One region of the Oceanobacillus sp. FSL K6-0118 genome, then DNA from elsewhere that is predicted to be linked to it. Evidence: riboswitches for the same ligand, from Rfam matches in the RefSeq annotation. Region 1 holds a riboswitch; each other region holds the start of a gene.
What was found. Region 1 has a riboswitch for cobalamin ahead of MHI02_RS04975 (ABC transporter substrate-binding protein). Riboswitches for the same ligand answer to the same signal wherever they lie in the genome.
Positions count from the first base shown of each region.

Region 1 (7,576 bases):
ACTTTTCTTCATGAAACCCGTAAGGATGGTAACAAGTATTATTCTGTAATAAAGGAGGAACGTCACTTGGTCTTATTTTTAGAACTGATATTTTTTCTAGCAATCGGATACTATATTTATCAATTTGTTCAAGTGTTATTTCGATTAGGTCATCACGTTGTTTTACCTATATCGGAAAAGGAACTATTAGGGATTCGAAAACATCCAGATAAGCTAATTTATCATCCAATATTTTCTCGGCAAAAAAGAGGAATTATTTTCTATTCTTGTTTGCTTCTTTTTATTGTTACCATGTTTTTCTTATTATTTTTTTTCCGAGAAGAAGATAGTATAAATTGGCTGTTAAATGTCATGTTTTTACTTCCTTTGACATACTCCGATGATATTTTGAATTTATTCGCAATCGTGGATGACGGCATATTATCAGGAAACCGGTTTATTTCCTGGAATAAAATAAAAGATGTTCAATTCATTCCGATTGATATGAATCATAGATTTTATGGATTTAATAAGGAAGTGAATAACGGGTATGAATTAAAGGTAAAGGGTAGGTTCAGATCAACAAGTTGTGTTGTCATGTCAGATGAAATGAAAGATAAGTTAACAGAAATAATTAGTGAAAAAGCTAATATACAGGTAAATGAAGCGATGAAAGAAGTATCTATAAAATGATGGAGAAGCTAGAAAAAAAATATTAGTCTGAAAAAATCCGAACTATGATCAAAAATCTTCCATTAGAATTTGAGTTAGTTCGGATTTCTCTTTAAATACTGATATCCCATTCACGCAATGCGGATTCTAAATGTTAATCCACGTTATTTTTCGTTCTCCATAGTTGTTCAATAATGATGACTAAACCTGTTCCGACAATTAATCCGTTACCCATTACGTTTTGCACGATCATTGGTAAATCAGCAAATACTTCAGTTGGTAAGAACATAATTCCCATTCCGATTAAATAGGAGACCCCAAGTATAGTTATTTTTCTTGAGTCCAATTTTACTGATGTTAAATTTTTCACTGCTAACCCAACTAATTGAACGAAAGAGGCCATTATTGCTGCATTCGCAATCGGACCCGGAAGGCTAGATATAAGTGAAATGACCGGTGGGAAAAACGTAAAGATAATTAACAGTATCGTAGCGTAAACAAAAGGTTTCCTACGTTTTTGACCGGTTAAAGCCATAAAGCCAGAAGTAGTAGCTAATGGCACATTTGCGATTCCGGCAAACCCTCCAGCTAATCCATGACTAATACCAGAAAACATTGTTCCTTTGTTTATTTCTGTATTACTGTCTTTCGGTTGTCGACCTAGTATTTGATTGGCTGCCACAATGGAAGCAACTGTATTAGAAATAACAATGACTGCTGTAAAAAAGGCGATTGGAATTAGACTTATATCGAAAATTGGTGTTCCAAAGGCAAATAGTTCAGGGAATGAAAACCATGAGACATTTCCCGGATGGTTTTCTGTTCCGATAACTATGGCATAGCCTACCCAACCAATAACAATTCCAATGAAAACTGCATAACTGCTTAACCAACCTTTAGCGAAGGTTGATAATCCTAGAATGGTAAAGAAGGTAATAAATGCAAGGATTGCTTCTGTTAACTGAATGGTATTGGAATCCCCTTGTAGGCCTAACATCCCGCCCAAAAAGGTACCACTTAATTGAACCGTTAATAGTAGGAAAAAGGTTCCTGTAACTAACGGTGTGAAAACAGGTAAGATTTTCTGTGCGAGTTTTAAGAAACCGAATAAAAATAAAAAGAGCCCTGTTAAGAGCATAAGGGTTTCTAATGAACGTAATGTATCGGCTAAAGAGTTTCCATTTTGTAACCCCGTTACGGCCATGACAGAAAAAATACTAATCCAAATTCCCGCTGGACCCTCCATAATTGGAAGTTTATGGCCAAATAAAACTTGAAGTAAAGAAGCAACGCCTATGGCAAAAAAGGAACGCTGCATTAACCCAGATACTTCGATAAAATCCATCTGGTAAATGGCTCCAATTACAATGGGCATAGCAACAGAGCTTGCAAGTAAGAAAACGAACCATTGAACGGTTTCCATGGTTGTGCTTGCAAAGTTAGATTTATTCAATTCAAACACTCCTATTTCTGTAAAGAAACTATTAATAGTAATATTTTATCATTAGTTTTCTATATTTGGAGAAAAAAGTATACGAACCATTTGATTCACGTTCCAAAATTAATCTTAATATGTCATAATTCTGCATGATTTGCTATAAAAAGAGTATGCTTTGTTTTCATTTTGCGTATTTAGTAGTATGATAAAATAGTAATGGAAAATTATATACGAAATGGAATTAGGTGTCTAATATAGACTGAAAGTGAGTGTTCAAAAAGGGAGATGAAAAGGACCGAGGTCGGCTAACTGCGCAACGTCCTTTTGCAACGCCGATACTAGCACGTCCTGTGCGTCGCAGTTCGAGGCGGTGTAGCTTTCGTTACCGGAACGTATGCAGTAAATACGTGAGGAACGGAAAAGCAAGCATTCATGCGAAATGCGAAGTGTCATTTTCACCGGACTTTTTGAACAACCTCTTAAAAGGGAAGTTGGTGCAAACCCAACGCGGTCCCGCCACTGTAAATGGGAGCGAACTACAAATACCACTATACGTTATGTATGGGAAGGTGTAGTAAGCAATGATCATGAGCCAGGATACCTGCCTAATTCAACGCACTAGTACCTACGAGGATGGGAGGAAGGTGGTGACAGGATTATACTATCTGGAATTATCTGCATCTTTACGTTCATCTGTAGAGATGTTTTTTGTTTTACAAAAGTATTTAGCAGTTAGGAAAGCATAAAAATCTTTTCCATCTGGGGATCCGATTACTCGCCCCACCGTAAAGATTTTCATGAGTGCAACTAAGGCATTCATCCAAAAGTATGGAGAATGCCAAGTTTTCTAAGGGGGATTTGTAAAGAATGAAAAAGTTAATGTCGCTTTTATTTTTAATGTTTTTCGCAATTGGAATGATTGCTGGTTGTGGTAGTGAAGAACCAAAGGATGCAAACACTGATAATAATGCTGAAAATACAGAACAAGCGGAACAAGCAGGAGATCAAGCATTCCCAGTAACCATTACGGATGCAACAGACCAAGAAGTAACGATTGAGAAAGAGCCTGAAAAAATCGTTTCTCTAATTCCAAGTAATACAGAAATTGCCTTTGCATTAGGCTTAGGTGATAAGGTAGTTGGAGTATCTGACAACGATAATTATCCGGAAGAAGTTGCGGATATTGAAAAAATTGGTGGAATGGAATTTAATATTGAAAAAATTATATCTTTAGAGCCTGATTTAGTATTAGCACATGCTTCTAGTATGGGAAGTTCTGAAGAGGGATTTCAACAATTAAGAGATTCTGGTATCCCAGTTCTTGTTGTAAATGATGCAACAAATTTCAATCAAGTATATGATACGATTCAAATGATTGGTCAAGTAACTGGTACCGAGGAAGAAGCGGAAACAATCATAACCGATATGAAGAATGAATTTGATGATATTCAAGCAAAAGCAGAAGAAGTGGCAGATAAGAAATCTGTTATTTTTGAAATTTCCCCTGCGCCAGAAATTTATGTAGGTGGAAAAAATACATTTATGGATGAGATATTAGCCACAATAAATGCAGATAACGCTATAGAGGAGGAAGGTTGGCCTAAAGTAGATGAAGAAACATTGTTAGGCTATAATCCTGATGTCATCATTACGACGTATGGTGAGTATACAGAAGATGCTATAGACCAAGTGAAGGAAAGAAAAGGTTGGGAAGATGTCACTGCAGTTAAGGAAGACCAAGTATTTGATGTCCAAACTGATCTTGTAAGTCGTCCAGGCCCAAGACTTGTTGAAGGAGTTAAAGAAGTTGCGAAAGCAGTTTACCCTGAAATATTTAGCGAAGAATAAGATTCTTGCCTATACATTAGCAACTATATTTACGATTCTTTCTTTATTATTGGGGATATCTATCGGTACGGTTTCTGTACCAATAGTAGACATCGTTCAAATTATTGGTGCAGAAATCTTTCATTATTCTATTGATCATATTGACCCGATGTATCAAAGTATTGTATTAAATATTCGATTGCCAAGAGTCATCTTAGCAGGACTTGTTGGGGCGGCACTAGCCATTGCTGGTGCTGCCTTTCAAGGTCTACTTAGAAACCCATTAGCAGATCCTTATACATTAGGGGTTTCTTCAGGTGCCTCAGTGGGTGCAGTTGTCACCATCTTTTTTGGTATTTCCCTGCCATATATTGGAGCATTCACCTTACCATTTTTAAGCGTTGTTTTTGCCTTTATTACTATTTTTCTCGTTTTAACATTTGCTCGTAAAATTGATCGTTCGATGAGAGTGGAAACGATTATATTAACAGGTGTTATTTTTAGTTCCTTTTTAGGTGCCTTTATTTCGCTCATGATATCACTCACTGGTAATGAATTAAAGCAAATTATTGGCTGGCTTTTAGGGAGTGTCTCCATGCGGGGATGGGATTATATTAAAATTATTTTGCCATTTTTTGTACTAGGTTCTGTGTTATTAATGGCGAATGGTAGAGAATTAAATGCGATGTCATTCGGTGAGGATCGAGCACAATATCTAGGGGTAGATGTAAAGAAAAGAAAACTAGTAATTTTAACGGCTGGATCGATTTTAACAGGAGCAGCAGTTGCCGTATCAGGAACAATTGGTTTTGTAGGGTTAGTCATTCCACATTTAACTCGGAGCTTATGGGGACCTGATCATACGCACTTACTTCCATTATCCATGTTAACAGGAAGCGGCTTTCTAATTTTGACAGATTTGATTGCAAGGACCATCATTTCCCCGACGGAATTACCAATAGGGGTCATAACAGCATTAATTGGCGCTCCAGCGTTTGCTGTTATTTTAATCAAACGACGTGTTCAAAAAGGAGGATGAAAAGGACCGAGTAGTTCGAGGCGGCTTAGCTTTGAGGAACGGAACGTATGCAGTTAATACGTGAGTACCGGAAAAGCAAGCCAACGAAGAAATGCGAAGTGTCATTTTCACCGGACTTTTTGAACAACTTCTCAAACGGAGACAACGATAGAAAGAAGGGTTACAATGCTTGAAGTACAGCAAATATCAGGTGGATATTCGAGTGAATCGGTTTTAAAAGATATATCTTTTCATGTTGCTAAAGGGGAGCTCTTTGGCATCTTAGGACCGAATGGAAGTGGAAAAACGACTTTACTTAAAATGATTAGTGGATTACTACCTTTTAAAGAAGGTAGTATTTTTATAAAGGATAAGAAACTATCACAGTATTCGCAAAAGGAATTGGCTAAAATTGTTGCTGTTCTTCCACAGCATTCTGAACATGCCTTTTCTTATACGGTTAAAGAGACAGTTTCTCTAGGGCGCTATGCACACCAAAGTGGTTTTCTTCAAATGTGGACAGAGACCGATGAGAAAATTGTTCAAGAAGTAATGAAGCAAACAGGGGTAGATGTTTTGCAAAACAAAAATCTTGGGCAACTTTCAGGGGGGGAGCGTCAAAGGGTCAATCTTGCTCAGGCTCTTGCGCAAGAACCAGAAATTTTATTATTAGATGAGCCGACGAACCATCTAGACCTTTCTTATCAAAAAGAATTATTAGATATTTTGAAAACATGGACAAGGGATGGAATGCTTACGGTTATTTCCATTTTCCACGATTTAAATCTAGCTGGGCTTTATTGTGATCGTCTTTTGCTGCTTGAAAAAGGGATGATTAATATTCAGAATAAGACAAATGAAGTGTTGAAAGAGGATCGAATCCAAGATGTGTATCAAACAGATATTAAAAAATTCGCCCACCCAAGAGTACCAGCTCCACAAATTACATTACTCCCTAAATGGGAAAAGGAAGAAGTAGAAGCAGTGAACATTACTGCTGACATGCTACAACATCGTAAACATCATATAGTACTCCGGTCACCAATTCCCCTAAAAACCATGTCATCTGGTGTAGTTGGATCAGGATTAGGATGGAATCAGACATTTGTTAATCGTCATGTGGACAAAGGTTACAGTTGTAGTAATCACCGAGAAGAAATGATGAATTATTTACGTGAAAAAGGTTTTGATCCGCTTGAAACAGTAGGGATGATGACTGCTGTTGTTTTAGATGACGTGTCTTATAAATGGATGGAACACGGTGGGCTATCCATTTTTGTCGTTGTCACTGCTGGTGTTGGTAATGCGGTGGATGCTACACATAGTGAAAGCCATTCATCCGAGTTTATTCCTGGAACGATTAATACATGGATTTTTATTAACGCAAAAATAACGGAAGAAGCCTTTATTCAAGGGATGGTAACGGCAACGGAAGCAAAGGTTAGGGCCCTTGAGGATCAAAAAGTAATCGATTCTGTTACGGGAACCTATGCAACCGGAACGTCCACAGATAGTATTTTAATAGCTGCAACCCAAAGAGGGGAACAGCATGACTTTGCAGGTACCATCACCGCATTAGGTAAGTTAATTAGTAAAGCAGTTTATTGGTGTACAAGAGAATCTATTCAAAAAAGTCAAAAGAGGAAATAGGAATGATTGTGTATCATTTGATAGCCATAACATTAGCAATTCTTATCGATTCCATTATAGGTGATCCACCCTCATGGCCACATCCTGTGAAATGGATGGGAAGTGGAATTTCTAGAATGGAGAAGAAATGGAACCGGGGGAAGTCACGAAAATTAAAAGGAATCATCATGGTATTAATGATGATAACAGTGAATTTCTTTATAACGTTTCTACTAGTTTGGGGCTTCTATCATATTCACGTTATTGCCGGTATTTTGTTAGAAAGTATTCTTATTTCCACAACAATTGCTCGAAAGGGGTTGAAAGATGCGGCTTTAGAAGTCTATGTACCTCTTAAAATGGGCAATTTTAAGGAAGCAAGATTAAAATTATCGTACATTGTTGGTAGAGACACGGAAACTTTGGGAGAAGAAGAAATGGTTAGAGGTACCGTGGAGACGGTAGCAGAAAACATAAGTGATGGGGTGACTGCACCATTGTTCTGGGCATTAATTGGCGGTGCACCACTCGCTCTAGTTTACCGTGCTATCAATACATGTGATTCTATGGTAGGTTATAAAAATGAAAAATACGGGGAGTTCGGTTGGGCGTCAGCAAAACTAGATGATGTGGTAAATTGGATACCAAGTCGGTTGACCGGTTTTCTTATATTGATTGCTCACCAACCAGCACATATGAAAGTAACAAAAGCATGGGAAATACTATTTCGTGATTCAAGAAAACACCCAAGTCCAAATAGTGGATGGCTTGAGGCCTCGGTAGCTGCGTTATTGGGTGTGCAACTTGGCGGCATCAATTATTATAAGGGTGTCATTTCTAATAGAGCGAAAATGGGAGAGCCGATTATCCCTTTGCATAAAGATCATATTATAGAAACCAATAAAATCTTAACTCGAACGACTATTGTTTTTTTAGTTGTTTTATGGATTGGAGGGGGCGTCATTGAACTTACCGCAACATGGTTCTAATCCCCAATATGTATATCAAGAAAT
Region 1 covers NZ_JBBOVR010000001.1:956,343-963,918, forward strand. Annotated here, with positions in the region: gene MHI02_RS04965 (hypothetical protein) at 67-672, shown strand; gene MHI02_RS04970 (purine/pyrimidine permease) at 806-2,104, opposite strand; cobalamin riboswitch at 2,517-2,712, shown strand; gene MHI02_RS04975 (ABC transporter substrate-binding protein) at 2,957-3,937, shown strand; gene MHI02_RS04980 (FecCD family ABC transporter permease) at 3,897-4,955, shown strand; gene MHI02_RS04985 (adenosylcobinamide amidohydrolase) at 5,121-6,584, shown strand; gene cbiB (adenosylcobinamide-phosphate synthase CbiB) at 6,587-7,552, shown strand; gene cobD (threonine-phosphate decarboxylase CobD) at 7,527-7,576, shown strand, end outside.

Region 2 (7,576 bases), on a different contig from region 1:
TTCTTTGTTTCGCTTCGTGACGCCATTGTTGCGGATGCGGAGGAAAAAGGATATGAGATTATCGTTGTTAATGCTCAAGATGACGCTGCAACAGAGATTAGTGGGATTGAAGATTTAATTCAACAAAACGTGGATGTTCTTTTAATTAACCCGACCGATTCTGCAGCAGTTTCTTCTGCCGTACAATCAGCAAATAATGCGGGTATTCCTGTTATCACGATTGATCGCTCCGCAGATAACGGGGAAGTAGAAACACTCATTACTTCAGATAACGTAGCTGGTGGAGAAATGGCAGCTGACTTTATTTTGGAACAACTTGGTGAAGGTGCAAAAGTAGCAGAAATTCAAGGTATTGCAGGTGCATCTGCAACAAGAGAACGTGGAGAAGGATTCCATCATATTGCGGATAAACAGCTTGATATTGTGGCAAGTCAACCAGCAGACTTTGATCGGACGAAAGGATTAACCGTCATGGAAAACACGTTACAAGGAAAAGGCGATATTCAAGCGGTGTTTGCACATAATGATGAGATGGCCCTCGGAGCTTTAGAAGCAATTAAAGCGGCAGGTAAAGATATCGTTGTCATTGGTTTTGATGGAGTAGAAGATGCATTAGCTTCTGTTCAAGCCGGTGAACTTACCGCGACGATTGCACAACAACCTGACCTTATGGGACAAGAAGCAGTTTCTACAGTGGAAAAAGTGCTTAACGGAGAAGAATTAGAAGAAGTGATAAAAGTACCTTTGGAATTGAAAACGAAATAGGGGAGACGTGGGGATAGGACGAATAACCGCCAAGGCATTGGCGGTTATTTTCATACATCCTTACTTTACTTTAGTAGCTTCAATAATTCGTTTCAATGATTGAATTTGACCTAAATGCATTGCCTCATGGAAAGCCCCCGTTGCAGCCAATTCTCCATAAGTCTCATTACCTAGGAATCTCTTAGGTAGTTTTTGATCAAATGCTTCGCTAGGAATTTCTTTAATACGTACCAGTTGCTCGTTTAATTGTTCGATTAAGGTTTCTACTTTAGGAATATCCCCTGTCCAGTCATCTGGTTTTGTACTAGGTCCAAAAATTTCGTTATAATTTGCTGGGATCTTTTCCATACCTTTGAAGAAAAAGTGCTCGGTTACGACCAGGATATGACCGACTTGCCAATGAATATTGTTGTTGAATCCTTCTGGAACAATTTCTAAAACTTCGGACGAAACACCTTCTAACGCTTGAGATAAAGCTTTTCTTGTTCTAGCAAATTGACCTTTAACTAGTTCGCTCATATATTAACCTCCAAATAATTAAGTGGCTTATATATAATGTATCGAATTTTCAGATATAAGTCTAATCATATGGAGTCGGGGGACAGGTTGCAAGTGCCGAAAGTTATGATAGTCAAAGTAGTGGTGATTGGGACGAGAGATTTACCCCTAATTATGGCAAATTAAAGCCTTTGCTTTTCATATATTCTCGCATATGGGTTCTTCTTTTATTTCTCATGAAATCGGCCATCGTTTCAGTCCAGCCTATATTTTTATTATTACTAGCTCTAGACTGATAATAATCGCTCATTGTTTGATCGTATTCCTCCAGCATATCTTCATATTTTTCCTCAAGGTATGTATTCTCATGAAGAATAGCATTTACAGGGAGTCGAGGTTTTACGTCGTTGATGACGGAGGGTGTGCCTAAACATAATCCAAATAAAGGGAATACTTTATCTGGTAATCCGACAATTTCCCCGATTTGCTTCGGATTATTTCGCACGCCGCCAATATAACAACCACCATAACCAAGTGATTCTGCAGCAACGATAATATTTTGTGCCATTAAAGCTGTGTCAATGGTAGTGACAAGAAAGTTTTCAAGATTATCATGCTCCATTGCTACTCCATGTTTCAAACAAGCATGTTCCAATCGTTTTAAATCACCACAAAATAAAAGAAATTCCGAAGCTTCTTTCACATGCTGATTCCTTGAGTATTTGGCAATTTTCTCCCTTTTTTCTAAGTCTGTAATACGAATGATGGAATATGCTTGAACAAAGTTAGAGGAAGAAGCGCTTTGTCCCGCACGAATCATTTCTAACAAATGTTGTTTTGGTATAGGTGCTGAAGTATATTGGCGAACAGAGACGTGACTATTCATGATGTTCATCGTTTCCGTTAATGCATCTTTTGGGTTCATTCATACATCGCTCCTTATCTATTCATTAATTTAAGTCAATTATAGTATTAGAGGTGCTAGTATTACAAAATCCCCGAAACAGATAATAACAAGAGGAGTCCGTTATTCTGGGCTCTTGGAATATACAAAATTTATGTAATTATTGAAATATTAAAGCGACGATGTTATACTCTCATGTTTGACACTAAAAATCGCCAAAAACACTGCTAAATCAATGTTTATGGCGATTTTTTTAAGGCATAAAACTGCGTACTATTTTTCCCTTTTGGTTTGTTTAAAAATTTTTTTCATATTTTTTTGAGTAACTATTTCGTAGTCAGTTCTAAAGCCAAATGCATCATGTAATGCATCCGTAATTTCTGTTCGAGTATATACAGGTATGTATCCTTCTCCATCCAATTCTAGCATGTTCATATTTCTTAACGTACTAATTAATTCAGGACATGTAAATCTTTCATCCAACTTTTTTTCTAGAATGCGATAGATCAATAAGGACAAAAAGCATGTTAGAAAATGTGCCTTTATTCGGGTTTCTCTTTGCAAGTAAACTGGTCGAGCCTGGAATTCACTTTTTAGTATTCGGAATGTCTCCTCAATCTCCCATCGCCCATGATTTATCTTAATTATTTCCTCAATAGTTGATTCTAGATTGGTACATACGGCATAAAATCCATCATACATGGATTCGTTATCAATCTGTTTCTGATTCAGAGTTGCTTGCGTCTTATCCGCAATTTCACCATTGTCTGTTACATGTGTCGCTTTAATGAATCTCTTTGGGTCATTCTGATTATGTTTATTCAACGAGCTTGGATTTTCCATCTTTTTCTTCGCTCGTTCAACTTGTTTAGCTCGAATGGATGATTGATAACGCTGATAAACAGGGGAGTAGGTGACAATTAACTTTTGTTCTAGATCATTTTCCTTGATCCAACGCTCTTTGTAGTACGTTCTCTGGTCATTTTCGAGATTGCGAATGTCATTCAAATTTATCTTTTTATTACTTCCTGGTATTCGCCACCCTTCAGGATCCAGAGACCATTCCTTCAAAAATTTCTTCAGTTTTTTGATAGACTGCGTAGTTACAAAGGCGCGTTTTCCTCGAGTATTATATATCCGATTCTTATTTGAAGATAGACCGGCATCTGTACATACAACAAATTTTGAAAGGTTAAAGTCCTTTAAAATACGACGTTCCAACGGTTTCAAGGTTGTTTGTTCATTTCTATTTCCAGGTGTCATACTAAAAGCAAGTGGAAGGCCTGACCCATCCATGAACAGTCCCATTTGAACAATTGGGTTGGGGCGATTTTCTTTAGAAACTCCATATTGTTTTAAACCGTCTTCTTCTTCGATTTCAAAGAAAAAGTTTGTGCAGTCATAATATAGAATCTGTGTGTTTCTATCCACTACATTTAGACTGTTTTTATACACCATTTCCTCTATGTAATCTGATTGCTCGGCGAGGACACCAAGTGCCCGATAAATTTGATGTGACTGAAAATGTGCAGGTTCAAGTAAGTCTTTCGAATGTTCAAACGTTCCTTTTTTAGAGGTCGGATGTAGAATCCGTAAATAAAGAAGGCGCGAAAGTATTTCATTCAGATCATATTTGAATTCATACTCCTGAGATATCTTCTGGCAAATTTTATCCAGTTTTAACCCATGGTAAATAGATTGTAAAAAGAGGTAACCAGCATTAAATAGCGTCTGTTTATTCAATGGTATTTGCTTGGCAGGACTGTATTTGGTGACGATTTTATAGTTTCGTTCCTTTTCTTCCAGTGTTAACTTTTTAGCGTATTCTTTTGCCCAGGTATAGGGATCCACACCAGGATGCTTTTCTAAAATTTCTTTGTCATTTCCCAAGGCTTCAACAACTTTGGTTGTCCTTTTATTGCCCCGATAAATATCTTTAATTACAAAATAAGACTTGGAATTTTTAGAACGACTCACTTTAATACGCATAAAATTACCCCCAAAGCAGCTAATGTTACCTTAATTATAGTATATTACGAAATGTTACGCAATAAAATTATGAAAAATTTGACAAAAAAATAAAGCCGTACCAAGGCTTTTGCGCGTTTTTTTTATTTAAGGGTGTCAAACTCCCGGAGTCCGTTATTCTGGGCTCTTGGAATATACAAAATTTATGTAATTATTGAAATATTAAAGCGACGATGTTATACTTGGACTAATTCAATAGGTTTAAGGAATAGGTGCAATAAAATACTTTTTTAATGCAATCTTTTTATTGCTTAAAAGGGAAATCGGTTAAAATCCGATGCTGTCCCGCAACTGTGTATGGGAGCGATTCGATTATATACCACTGTTTTCATTCATATGAAAATGGGAAGGTTCGAAAAGTGATGACCATGAGCCAGGAGACCTGCCTATTCTAGCAACATCCAAACCTACGAGGATAGGAGGTGTTAGATGCGACTGGGTTGACATGATAGCCATTGTTATCATGCTTCATCTTAATCCGCTTTTTATGTGTTTATGCATGCTAACAACTTCTATAGGGAGTTGTTTTTTGTTTTCTGAAATAAAATCGGAACACTTGGAGGAAAACCCAATGTATGGGACCGTTAGTTATTTTATTAAAAGGTTAAAGGAAATCATGATGAATAATTTAGTTGTTGATCAAGCATCTACATTGCAAGTGTGTTATTCACAAATAAAACAAGAGATTCGTGCTTACGCAGAAAATAAAGAGAAAGAGGAGGCTTATTTACTTAATTTTGAAAGGGCTTTCGACAATGTACGAAAAGATTTACTAGGACAAGAGGGGGAGTTTGATGAAAACGAATATTGACTTTGTTCCAGGCCTTGAAGGGGTTATTGCAGCAGAAACAGCGATTTCTTTGCTTGATACAGAACAAGAAAAAATCATCTTAAGAGGCTATGATCTTATTGAATTGTCGCAGCGATATGATTATTTGGATGTTGCGCATCTGCTTTTAGAAGGTAAATTACCTAATTTAGAAGAAAAAAGTGAAATGGAAGAAAAGCTGAAGGCTGAATACCATGTTCCTACTTTTGTAAACGATGTTTTTTCTTTATTGCCTAAGCGGTTACACCCGATGGATGGATTGAGGACTGGTTTATCTATTTTAGCCGGCATTGATAAGAACATGGATGATCGTTCTATAGAAGTGAATAAAAACCGGGCCTATGAACTATTAGCAAAGCTTCCGACCATTACCGTAAATAGCTATAGAATTCTAACTAACGATGAGCCCATTTCCCCACGTAAAGATCTACCGTATAGTGCGAATTTTTTATATATGATAACCGGAAAAGTGCCATCAGAACAAGAAATGGAAATTTTTGATCGATCCCTACTTTTATATAGTGAGCACGAAATGCCAAATTCAACATTTACAGCGAGAGTCATAGCTTCCACACAATCCGACTTATACGGATCCTTAACTGGTGCAGTTGCATCACTAAAAGGGAATTTGCACGGGGGAGCGAATGAGGCTGTGATGCATATGTTGCTAGAAGCTAAAACAGTCGCTGGATTTGAAAAAATGCTAATGGGTAAGTTGGAACGGAAGGAAAAGATTATGGGGTTTGGACATCGTGTATATATGAAGAAAATGGATCCACGGGCATCTATTATGAAGGAATCTTTAAAGCAACTCTGTGAGAAAAAAGGTGATTTTTTATTGTTAGAAATGTGTGAAGCTGGAGAAAAGATAATGGAGGAAGAAAAAGGCCTATACCCTAATCTTGATTATTATGCTGCTCCAGTATATTGGATGCTTGGAATTCCAATTGCATTGTATACCCCAATCTTCTTTAGCGCACGGACAGTTGGATTATGTGCTCATGTAATCGAACAACATCAAAACAATCGACTTTTCAGGCCACGTGTACATTATATTGGCGAGCGGTAATTCGATCAACTGGGGAGTTGTGTACCGCCCGCCGATAAGTGACAGGCACTCATACTTATCATATAGAAAATTTAATAGGAAAGGAAGAGGATTTTGCTAAAAGTAAACGAACAAACGAAAACCGATCCATTATTAGAGGAAATTACGGACTATGTTCTAAACAAAGATATTACGAGTACAGAAGCTTATACAACGGCTCGTTATGTTTTGTTGGATACATTAGGAGGTGGCATTCTTGCACTCAGTTACCCAGAATGCACGAAGTTACTTGGACCTGTTGTACCTGGGACAATCGTACCACATGGAACTCGTGTGCCCGGAACATCTCATGTTCTTGATCCAGTGCAGGGGGCATTTAATATAGGAACGATGATCCGCTGGCTTGATTATAATGATACGTGGTTAGCGGCAGAATGGGGACACCCATCCGATAACTTGGGTGGCATATTGGCGGTTGCCGATTATATTAGCCAAATTCGTGTTGCTAAAGGGCAACCTCCTCTTCTTGTGGACGATGTATTGGAAATGATGATTAAGGCTCATGAAATCCAAGGTGTGCTTGCGTTGGAAAATAGTTTAAACCGTGTGGGTCTTGACCATGTTTTGTTTGTCAAAGTTGCAACGACTGCTGTAGTTACGAAAATGTTAGGTGGTGGCAGGGAGGAAATTAATAACGCATTGTCCAATGCCTGGATTGATAATTCAAGTTTACGAACGTATCGGCATGCCCCAAATACGGGTTCTCGTAAATCATGGGCTGCAGGGGATGCTACTAGTCGAGCGGTATTTCTATCCTTGTTAGCTATAAAGGGAGAAATGGGCTATCCATCCGCATTAACGGCACCAGATTGGGGATTCCAAGATGTTTTATTTAACAAACAAACCTTAACACTTGCTCGTCCGTTAGATTCCTATGTGATGGAAAATGTATTATTCAAAGTTTCCTATCCTGCTGAATTTCATGCCCAAACTGCGGCGGAAGCGGCTATCGAGTTGCATCCGAAAGTAAAAGATCGTTTAAACGAGATTGATAGAATAGAAATTACAACTCATGAGTCTGCTATTCGTATTATTGACAAAAAAGGCCCTTTAAACAATCCTGCAGACCGCGACCATTGCTTGCAATATATTACGGCAATTGGACTCTTAAAAGGGGATATTACCGCAGAGGATTACGAGGATGAAGCTGCAGCAGATCCAGTCATTGATATGTTACGAGATATAATGATAGTTACGGAAAACAAAGAATATACCAAAGATTACCTTGATCCGAATAAGCGCTCGATCGCTAATGCGGTTCAGGTTCATTTTAAAGATGGGACATCAACAGAAAAAGTGGAATGCGAGTATCCATTAGGTCACCGTTTTAGAAGAGAGGAAGCATTTCCGAAAATTATCGCGAAATTTTCCTCCAATCTATCGACACATTATACAGAAAAACAACGAAAGAAAATAGAAGAAGTGTGTTTGTATGATGATAAAA
Region 2 covers NZ_JBBOVR010000003.1:33,571-41,146, reverse strand. Annotated here, with positions in the region: gene rbsB (ribose ABC transporter substrate-binding protein RbsB) at 1-765, shown strand, start outside; gene MHI02_RS17970 (DinB family protein) at 826-1,284, opposite strand; gene nfsA (oxygen-insensitive NADPH nitroreductase) at 1,436-2,188, opposite strand; gene MHI02_RS17960 (IS1634 family transposase) at 2,441-4,156, opposite strand; cobalamin riboswitch at 4,389-4,599, shown strand; gene MHI02_RS17955 (hypothetical protein) at 4,725-5,006, shown strand; gene mmgD (citrate synthase) at 4,990-6,093, shown strand; gene MHI02_RS17945 (bifunctional 2-methylcitrate dehydratase/aconitate hydratase) at 6,187-7,576, shown strand, end outside.
Region 2: linked by a shared signal. The riboswitch ahead of MHI02_RS17955 (hypothetical protein) and the one ahead of MHI02_RS04975 (ABC transporter substrate-binding protein) in region 1 are both predicted to bind cobalamin.

Region 3 (7,576 bases), 910 kb from region 1:
AGAACCTCTTCTTTCTCTGACAATTTAACCTCCCCCTTCTCTTATTTTCAGTATAGCATAGAAATTCTCTTACCTTCCTATGCTATGATTTTAAAAAAGGAGAGGTTATAGAATTTACTTACAAGTCATCAAAACCGTTTAAATCGCTCGTCTTCGTATACTGTCTAGACTTTTGTTCAAAGAAATCTGTTTTAGTTCCGTCAATATTATCTGCATACGCGCGAATCCACTTCATCGGGTTCTCCGTGAATTCTGGATATATTTCACTTAACCCCATCATCCGAAGCATTTTATTGGCACGATATTTGATATATCCCTCCATCCCGGCTAAATCAAAGCCGTCGACATCCTTCAGAACATAATGGGACCACTCTGTTTCTAGTTCAACAGATTCTTTGAAATGATCATATACCCAAGTGATAAAGGTTTCGTTGTTATACTCTGGGTTTTCAGCTAATGTGGCACGGAATAATTCGGTTATGAATCGGCCATGCTCCAGTTCATCACGATTAATATAGCTAATCATCGTTGACGTACCTACCATCTTATTATCCCTTGCCAAATGATAAAAGAATGCGAAACCAGAATAGAAAAACATTCCTTCTAATAGGGTTGTATAAACTAAAGTTTTTAATATATTTTCAAGTGTTGGTTTCTCTACAAAATCATTATATTGATTCATGATCGTTTGATTCCGTTTAAGTAGTACTGGATCGTTTCTACCATGTTCAAAGGAACGCTTCTGTTCATCCAATGATACAACCGACGATAGGACATAGGAATAGCTTTCATTATGAACAGCCTCCTGTTGTGCAATGACCGCCATAATCGATTGAACAGAAGGATCTGTTGCATATAAACTTAGGAGTAAAGCTGTCCTTGTTTGAGGTCCATCCAACGTAGATAATAAACCAATAATTTTTAAGTATGCTTCTTGTTCAGCAGGTGTTAATCTCGGAAATTCCTTTACATCATTGGACATATTAATTTCATCCGCTTGCCAGTAATTCCCTACTAGACGTTTATACATTTTGTACCAATGGGGGTACGCAATATCATTCCAATTCAGAATTCCACTAGAAGTACCACCAAATATCCCGGTTGATTTATTTGGATGTATCGGCTCCAGTGTTTTAGCCTTGTTTAAGATTATATTTTGCACCATATAACACTCCTTCTACCCAATCGATCACCTTTTTCGCTTGGCTTCCTCTTGGTGACTGCTCAATTTTTAACTCCGGATAGGAACTATTGTAAAAGATAGCTAGTTTACTAGCTGCCAAACAAAATAAATCATCTCCACCAAACTGTGTATCTCCCGTACCAAAGACAAATATATTTGGCGGTTTATATCCTATTTCCAGGACAAAATCCTTAACTTCATCTGGTGTACTCCCTCTTTCCCATGTAAAAGTTCCAAGGAAAATATAATCATATTGCTCTGGGCTAATAGGCAAATCAATCCCTATCCGGTGCATCTCTACTTCAACATTTTCTTTTAGTAATGTTTCTTCAATTAATTCTGCTGTTTCCTTTGTATTACCGCTATAAGATAAATACGCGATTATTGCCTTCAACTTTGACACCATTCACATTCTTCTACGTCATTTGATGTAGATCTTACATAATATGTCGTTTTTAGTCCCTCACGCCATGCTTGTAGATGAAGGTCTAGTAACACAGATGCCCGTATTGTATTTGGTACATAAAAGTTAAAAGAAATACTTTGATCAATATGTTTCTGTCTCGCAGCATTTTGCTTAATGGACCAACGTTGATCCACGATGTAAGCAGAACGACGGTAAATATCATACGTACGATGGTCGATGTCTGGTGCAGTTACGGGAATTTTAAAATCCTTCTTTTCTTCGTAATAGAAAGGCTTGAAGATCGGATCAATACTTGCGGTGGACCCAGCGATCATAGCAGTCGTTGAATTCGGTGCTACAGCCATTAAATATGCATTACGCATTCCGTTTTCTTTTACCTCTTCCATGAGTTTTATCCAGGTATCATCTTTATATCCTTTTTCCTCAAAATAAGCTCCTGTACTCCATTTACTTCCATGGAATTCAGGATAATGTCCCTTTTCTTTACTTAGTTTCATACTGCTCTTAATGGTCAAATAGGCTATTTTTTCATAAAGGGTGTCCGCATATTGAACGGCTTCTTCCGTTTCCCACTTGATTCCCATTACTGCTAATAAATGATGCCAACCAAATGTCCCCAGCCCAATAGCGCGGTACTTTTTATTCGTTCGTTCAGCCTGTTTAATTGGTAATGTATTAATATCAATAACATTATCCAGCATCCGGACTTGAATAGGGATAAGACGTTCTAATACCCCTTCTGGAACAGCCTTACCTAGATTAATAGAACTTAAATTACAGACAACATAATCACCAGGTTTATATTTTTTAACGATGGTCTCCTCATTCTCCACATACTCCTCTAGAAACTCAGATGGAGATTGATTTTGCGTAATTTCTGTACATAAATTGGAACAATAAATAATCCCTGTATGTGCATTACTGTTCTTTCGATTCACTTCATCCCGATAAAACATAAATGGGGTTCCGGATTCAAGTTGCGATCTCATAATCCGTTTCATGATATCGATTGCCGGCACTTTTCTTTTGGATTGAAGTGGTGCTTCGATACACTGTTCGTATTTTTCTCGAAAACTCCCACTTCCCTTTTGCTCATCAAAATAGTCTTCTAATGAAAAGCCCATAACCTGACGAATTTCATGCGGATCAAATAAATACCATTCCCCTCTCTTATCTACTTGTTCCATAAAGTAATCAGGTAGACAAACTCCGGTAAAAATATCATGAGCACGCATTCGATCGTCGCCATTATTTAACTTAAGATCTAAAAATGCCTCAATATCTCGATGCCATACATCTAAATATACTGCGATTGCGCCTTTCCTCGTTCCTAACTGATCAACACTTACAGCTGTATTATTTAACTGTTTAATCCATGGAATTACTCCACTGGACATCCCCTTAAAACCTTTTATATCACTACCTCTGGAACGAATTTTACCCATGTAAACCCCGATTCCACCGCCATTTTTAGATAACCTAGCAATGTCTGTATTACTATCATAAATGGACTGAAGGCTGTCATCGACTGTATCAATGAAACAACTAGATAGCTGACCATGGGTTTTGCCGGCATTTGCTAGCGTTGGGGTTGCTACTGTCATATACAAATTACTTAGTGCCCAGTATGCCTCTTCTACTAGTTGCGTCCGTCTTGATTTATCTTCATTTTGCATTAAATGCATCGCAATAATCATCCAGCGTTCTTGTGGTAGCTCATGTGTATTCTTCTCAAAATCTGTAGCCAAATATCTAGTAGCTAAAGTATAAATCCCTAAGTATGTAAAATTCATATCCTTATCTGGGTCTATTAAATCCCCAAAATAATTAATTTCATCTTCCGTATACTTTCCCAGGAAATGACTGGAATATATACCTTTATCCGTTAAACTCTTTATTAGTTTAAGAAATGATCCGTATTTTTTATTTTTATCGTCGTAATTTCGGTTTATTGCTGCCTGTTTATATAATCTTTGTAAATAAAGTCTTGCGGCAAAAAAGGACCAATCTGGGTTTGCCTCATCTATTTCTTCTAGCGCCTTTTTTATTAGAAAATCTAATCCTTTTTCATATTCTTGATAATGGTTAAGACTTGTCTCTACTTTTTCTATGAATAAGCCTATGTCTAAGGATAGACCTTTTGCCGCCTTTTCTATCACCTTATTTAACTTTTCGCTTTCTTTGACCATTTCTCCAATCATCTTAGCCCTCCTTATATATTAAACGCAAAAAAGCCGTTCACCTGAGGATGCATGAACGGTTATAAACGACAGAAAGTATGTACCAATCTATCATTTCACCATCCCTCACCCCGGGGATTTGAAACTAAAGAAAAATGGCAGGTATCCTGACTTGTGTATCAAACCTACTAGAGCCCTTCCCATATCACAGTCTTTAATGCCTGTTAATACAGTGGGTTTCTCTTTCGTAACACTTACAGTTGCGGGGGCAGTTCTAGATTTACACTAGATTCCCTATTAAGACTACAGTCACCATTCGTCTATTCACTATATATAGTATTTTCTTTTGCTGTTATGTACAATATATTGATGAATCAAACATATCATAGAGTTTAATAGAAAGCAATACAAAAAATACATAAAGAAGACTTCCATCAGTGGGGGCTTTTTCCTTCATCCCCCACTGATGGTTAGCCACACTTATCGGACCTTTACGGCAGTTAATCTCCCATAGAGGCTTGAAGTGGGATAAAAAGGCACAAAAGCATTTCAAAATGCCCTTGTGCCTTTTATTTTAATAGATTTGATACTAGTTTAACACCGCACGATCACTACCAAATTGTTCGCCACGAATGCGTTGGAATTCGTGCAGAAGATTTTCGATAGTAAGATTTTGCTTTTCTTTCCCACGAACATCGAAAATAATTTGCCCTTTATCCATCATAATTAATCGATTTCCTAAATCCAATGCTTGTTGCATATTATGGGTAATCATTAATGTTGTTAATCCGGATTCTTTGACAACCTTTTCTGTCAAACTTGTAATTAATTCTGCACGTGACGGGTCTAGAGCAGCTGTGTGCTCATCTAAAAGAAGAATATCTGGCTGTGTAAAGGTAGACATTAATAAGGATAATGCCTGTCTTTCCCCACCTGAAAGTAATCCAACTTTTGCAGTTAATCGATTTTCTAGACCTAAGTTTAGAGTCTTCAAATAATCTCTAAACATCTCTTTTCGCTGTTTTGTAACACCTAATTTAAGTTTTCTCTTTCTTATACGAGAATACGCCATCGCCAAATTCTCTTCTATCGTCATAGATGGTGCTGTTCCGGCCATAGGATCCTGAAAGACACGACCAATATATTTAGAACGCTTATATTCAGGCAAATCTACCACCTGTTTCTCATTAATCAGTACGTCTCCAACATCAGGGATTAGTACACCAGAAATGATATTCATAAGTGTTGATTTACCAGCTCCATTACTACCAATTACTGTGACAAAGTCCCCTTTTTCAAGTTCTAGATTGATATTTTGTAAAGCTTTCTTTTCATCCGGAGTGCCTTCATTAAATGTAATAGAAATATCTTGTAGTTTAAGCATGGCTATCTCCCCCTGCCTTAAGTTGCTGACGTTTCATGATACGTCGTCTTTTTTCTTTTCTAGATTGAATAATTTTGGGAGCAACGAGGGCAACAACAACAATTATTGCAGTAATCAACTTCATGTCCCCAGTTTCAAGGAAGTCAAAACGTAAAGCTAGTGTGACGATAATTCGATAAATGACTGCTCCAAGAATGACCGCTAAAGTAGCTCGAACAATCGTCTTTGTACCAAATAATGCCTCACCTATAATGATAGAAGCTAAACCGATAACAATAAGTCCTAGCCCCATATTAACATCTGAGAATCCACCTAATTGAGCTATTAATCCGCCACTAAGGGCAACAAGCGCATTCGAGATACCGACGCCAACGATAATAAGTGAATCCGTGTTTGCGGAAAGACTACGGATCATTTTCTTGTTATCACCAATTGCTCGTAATGCAAGACCGACTTCTGTCTTTAAAAAGTAGTCCGTTAAAAGTTTAATAGCGAGGGTGACGAATATCATAACGATAACGATGGACCAAGTCTTAGGGAATCTTTCCATTCCTATCGCAGAAAGGAGGCCATTAAATACGGAGTCAAGTCCAATAGCATCCCAAATGGATGTTAATTGTTGAAATAACGTAGTCTCATTTAATAAAGATAAAGTTGGCTGATCCATAATCCGTAGATTAATAGAGTAAAGTGCCGTCATCATTAAAATACCGGCCAATAATGAATTAATTTTTCCTTTCGTATGCAAGACACCTGTTACACAACCTGCTAAAAATCCAGCTACTGCTGCAAGTAAGGTAGCGATAATTGGAGGAACCCCATTGATAATAGAAAAGGCAGCAACCGATGCGCCAGTTACAAAACTTCCTTCTACAGTTAAATCCGGGAAGTCTAAGACACGAAAGGTTAAATAAACACCTAAGGCCATTATGGCATATATAACTCCTGATTCTACAGCTCCAAATAATGATATAAACATAATTTCCATTCCTTTCGTGCAATTAACATGTTGTATGATTCTTCAGGGGATAAAAAGCACTATAGAGCCAGTTCATGCACTGGCTCTAACGTACTAATATGTCGGTAATTATTTTTCTGCTTCAACTACAGATTCATCCCAATCGGAATTCCATTCAATTCCTTGTTCTTCAGCCGCATCTTTATTGATGAATAATTTAATTTCTGGCGGAAATTCTGGAGGAATTTCGCTTACCTTTTTCTCTCCACTTAAGATATCAGCGGCCATTTCGCCAGTTCGATATCCTAATGTATAATAGTCAATTCCAAATGTTGCAAAGCCACCTTTTGCTAATGAATCCGGCTCACCAACAATTAATGGAATGTCTTGATCATTTGCCACACCAACAACACTATCAAGAGCAGATACAACCGTGTTATCCGTAATAATATAAATAACATCTGCTTCTCCGACTAAAGTAGTTACAGATTGTTGTACTTCAGCAGTATTCGCTACTGTACGCTCAACGATTTCAAGGCTTGTATCTTCAGCAGCCTTCTTAACTTCATCTACTTGTGTTACAGAGTTTTGTTCGCCTGCATTATAAACCATTCCTACTTTTGAATCCGGGAAATATTGATCGATAAATTTAACTGTTTCACTGATTGCATCTGGGTGTAAATCTACATTACCTGTAATGTTCTCTCCCGCCTGATCCATAGATGGCACTAATTTAGCTTCTACTGCATCCGATACAGATGTGAAAACAATGGGAATATCGCTTGTTGCTTGTAATGCCCCTAATGCACTTGGAGTAGAGTTAGCGAAAATCAAATCCACACCATCTGCTACAAATGAATCAGAAATGGTTTTAACGTTGTTTTGATCATTTTGTGCACTCTTAAAGTCATATTCAACGTTTAAACCAGCGTCTTTTATTGCTGCTTGGAATCCTTCATAAGCTTTGTCTAATGATGGATGCTCCAAGATTTGCGTTGCACCAACAGTAAACGTTTCTCCACCATCAGAACTAGTTTCTCCTTCTGTTTTACTAGAATTAGTTGCATCTTCATTTGATTCCGCTACAGTATTATCAGAATCAGAGCCGCATGCCGTAAGTATTGCGATAAAAGTAATGATAGCAAGTAATTGCAAGAACTTTTTCATCTTTCTTCCCCCATCTTATACGATAAAATTTTCTAAATATTTAATCGTGATTATACCATACTATTTTCCCAACTGCGATAGTTTTTGAAATATTTTTTCATTTTATTATAACTACTAAAATAACCACCATTAATCTATCGACTTGAGGTTTCACTTTTTATACAATTCCCTTTGCAAAAATAGCACCACTTCATTTACACAAATTTTCCAAAGATTATATAGCTATTTAATTAGCTATCACTTATAATCTTATTGTTATAAATAAAAAGATTAATCG
Region 3 covers NZ_JBBOVR010000001.1:43,549-51,124, forward strand. Annotated here, with positions in the region: gene MHI02_RS00175 (hypothetical protein) at 1-23, opposite strand, end outside; gene MHI02_RS00180 (ribonucleotide-diphosphate reductase subunit beta) at 119-1,162, opposite strand; gene MHI02_RS00185 (flavodoxin) at 1,134-1,589, opposite strand; gene MHI02_RS00190 (ribonucleoside-diphosphate reductase subunit alpha) at 1,574-3,811, opposite strand; cobalamin riboswitch at 3,931-4,122, opposite strand; gene MHI02_RS00195 (ABC transporter ATP-binding protein) at 4,380-5,174, opposite strand; gene MHI02_RS00200 (ABC transporter permease) at 5,167-6,153, opposite strand; gene MHI02_RS00205 (ABC transporter substrate-binding protein) at 6,262-7,299, opposite strand.
Region 3: linked by a shared signal. The riboswitch ahead of MHI02_RS00190 (ribonucleoside-diphosphate reductase subunit alpha) and the one ahead of MHI02_RS04975 (ABC transporter substrate-binding protein) in region 1 are both predicted to bind cobalamin.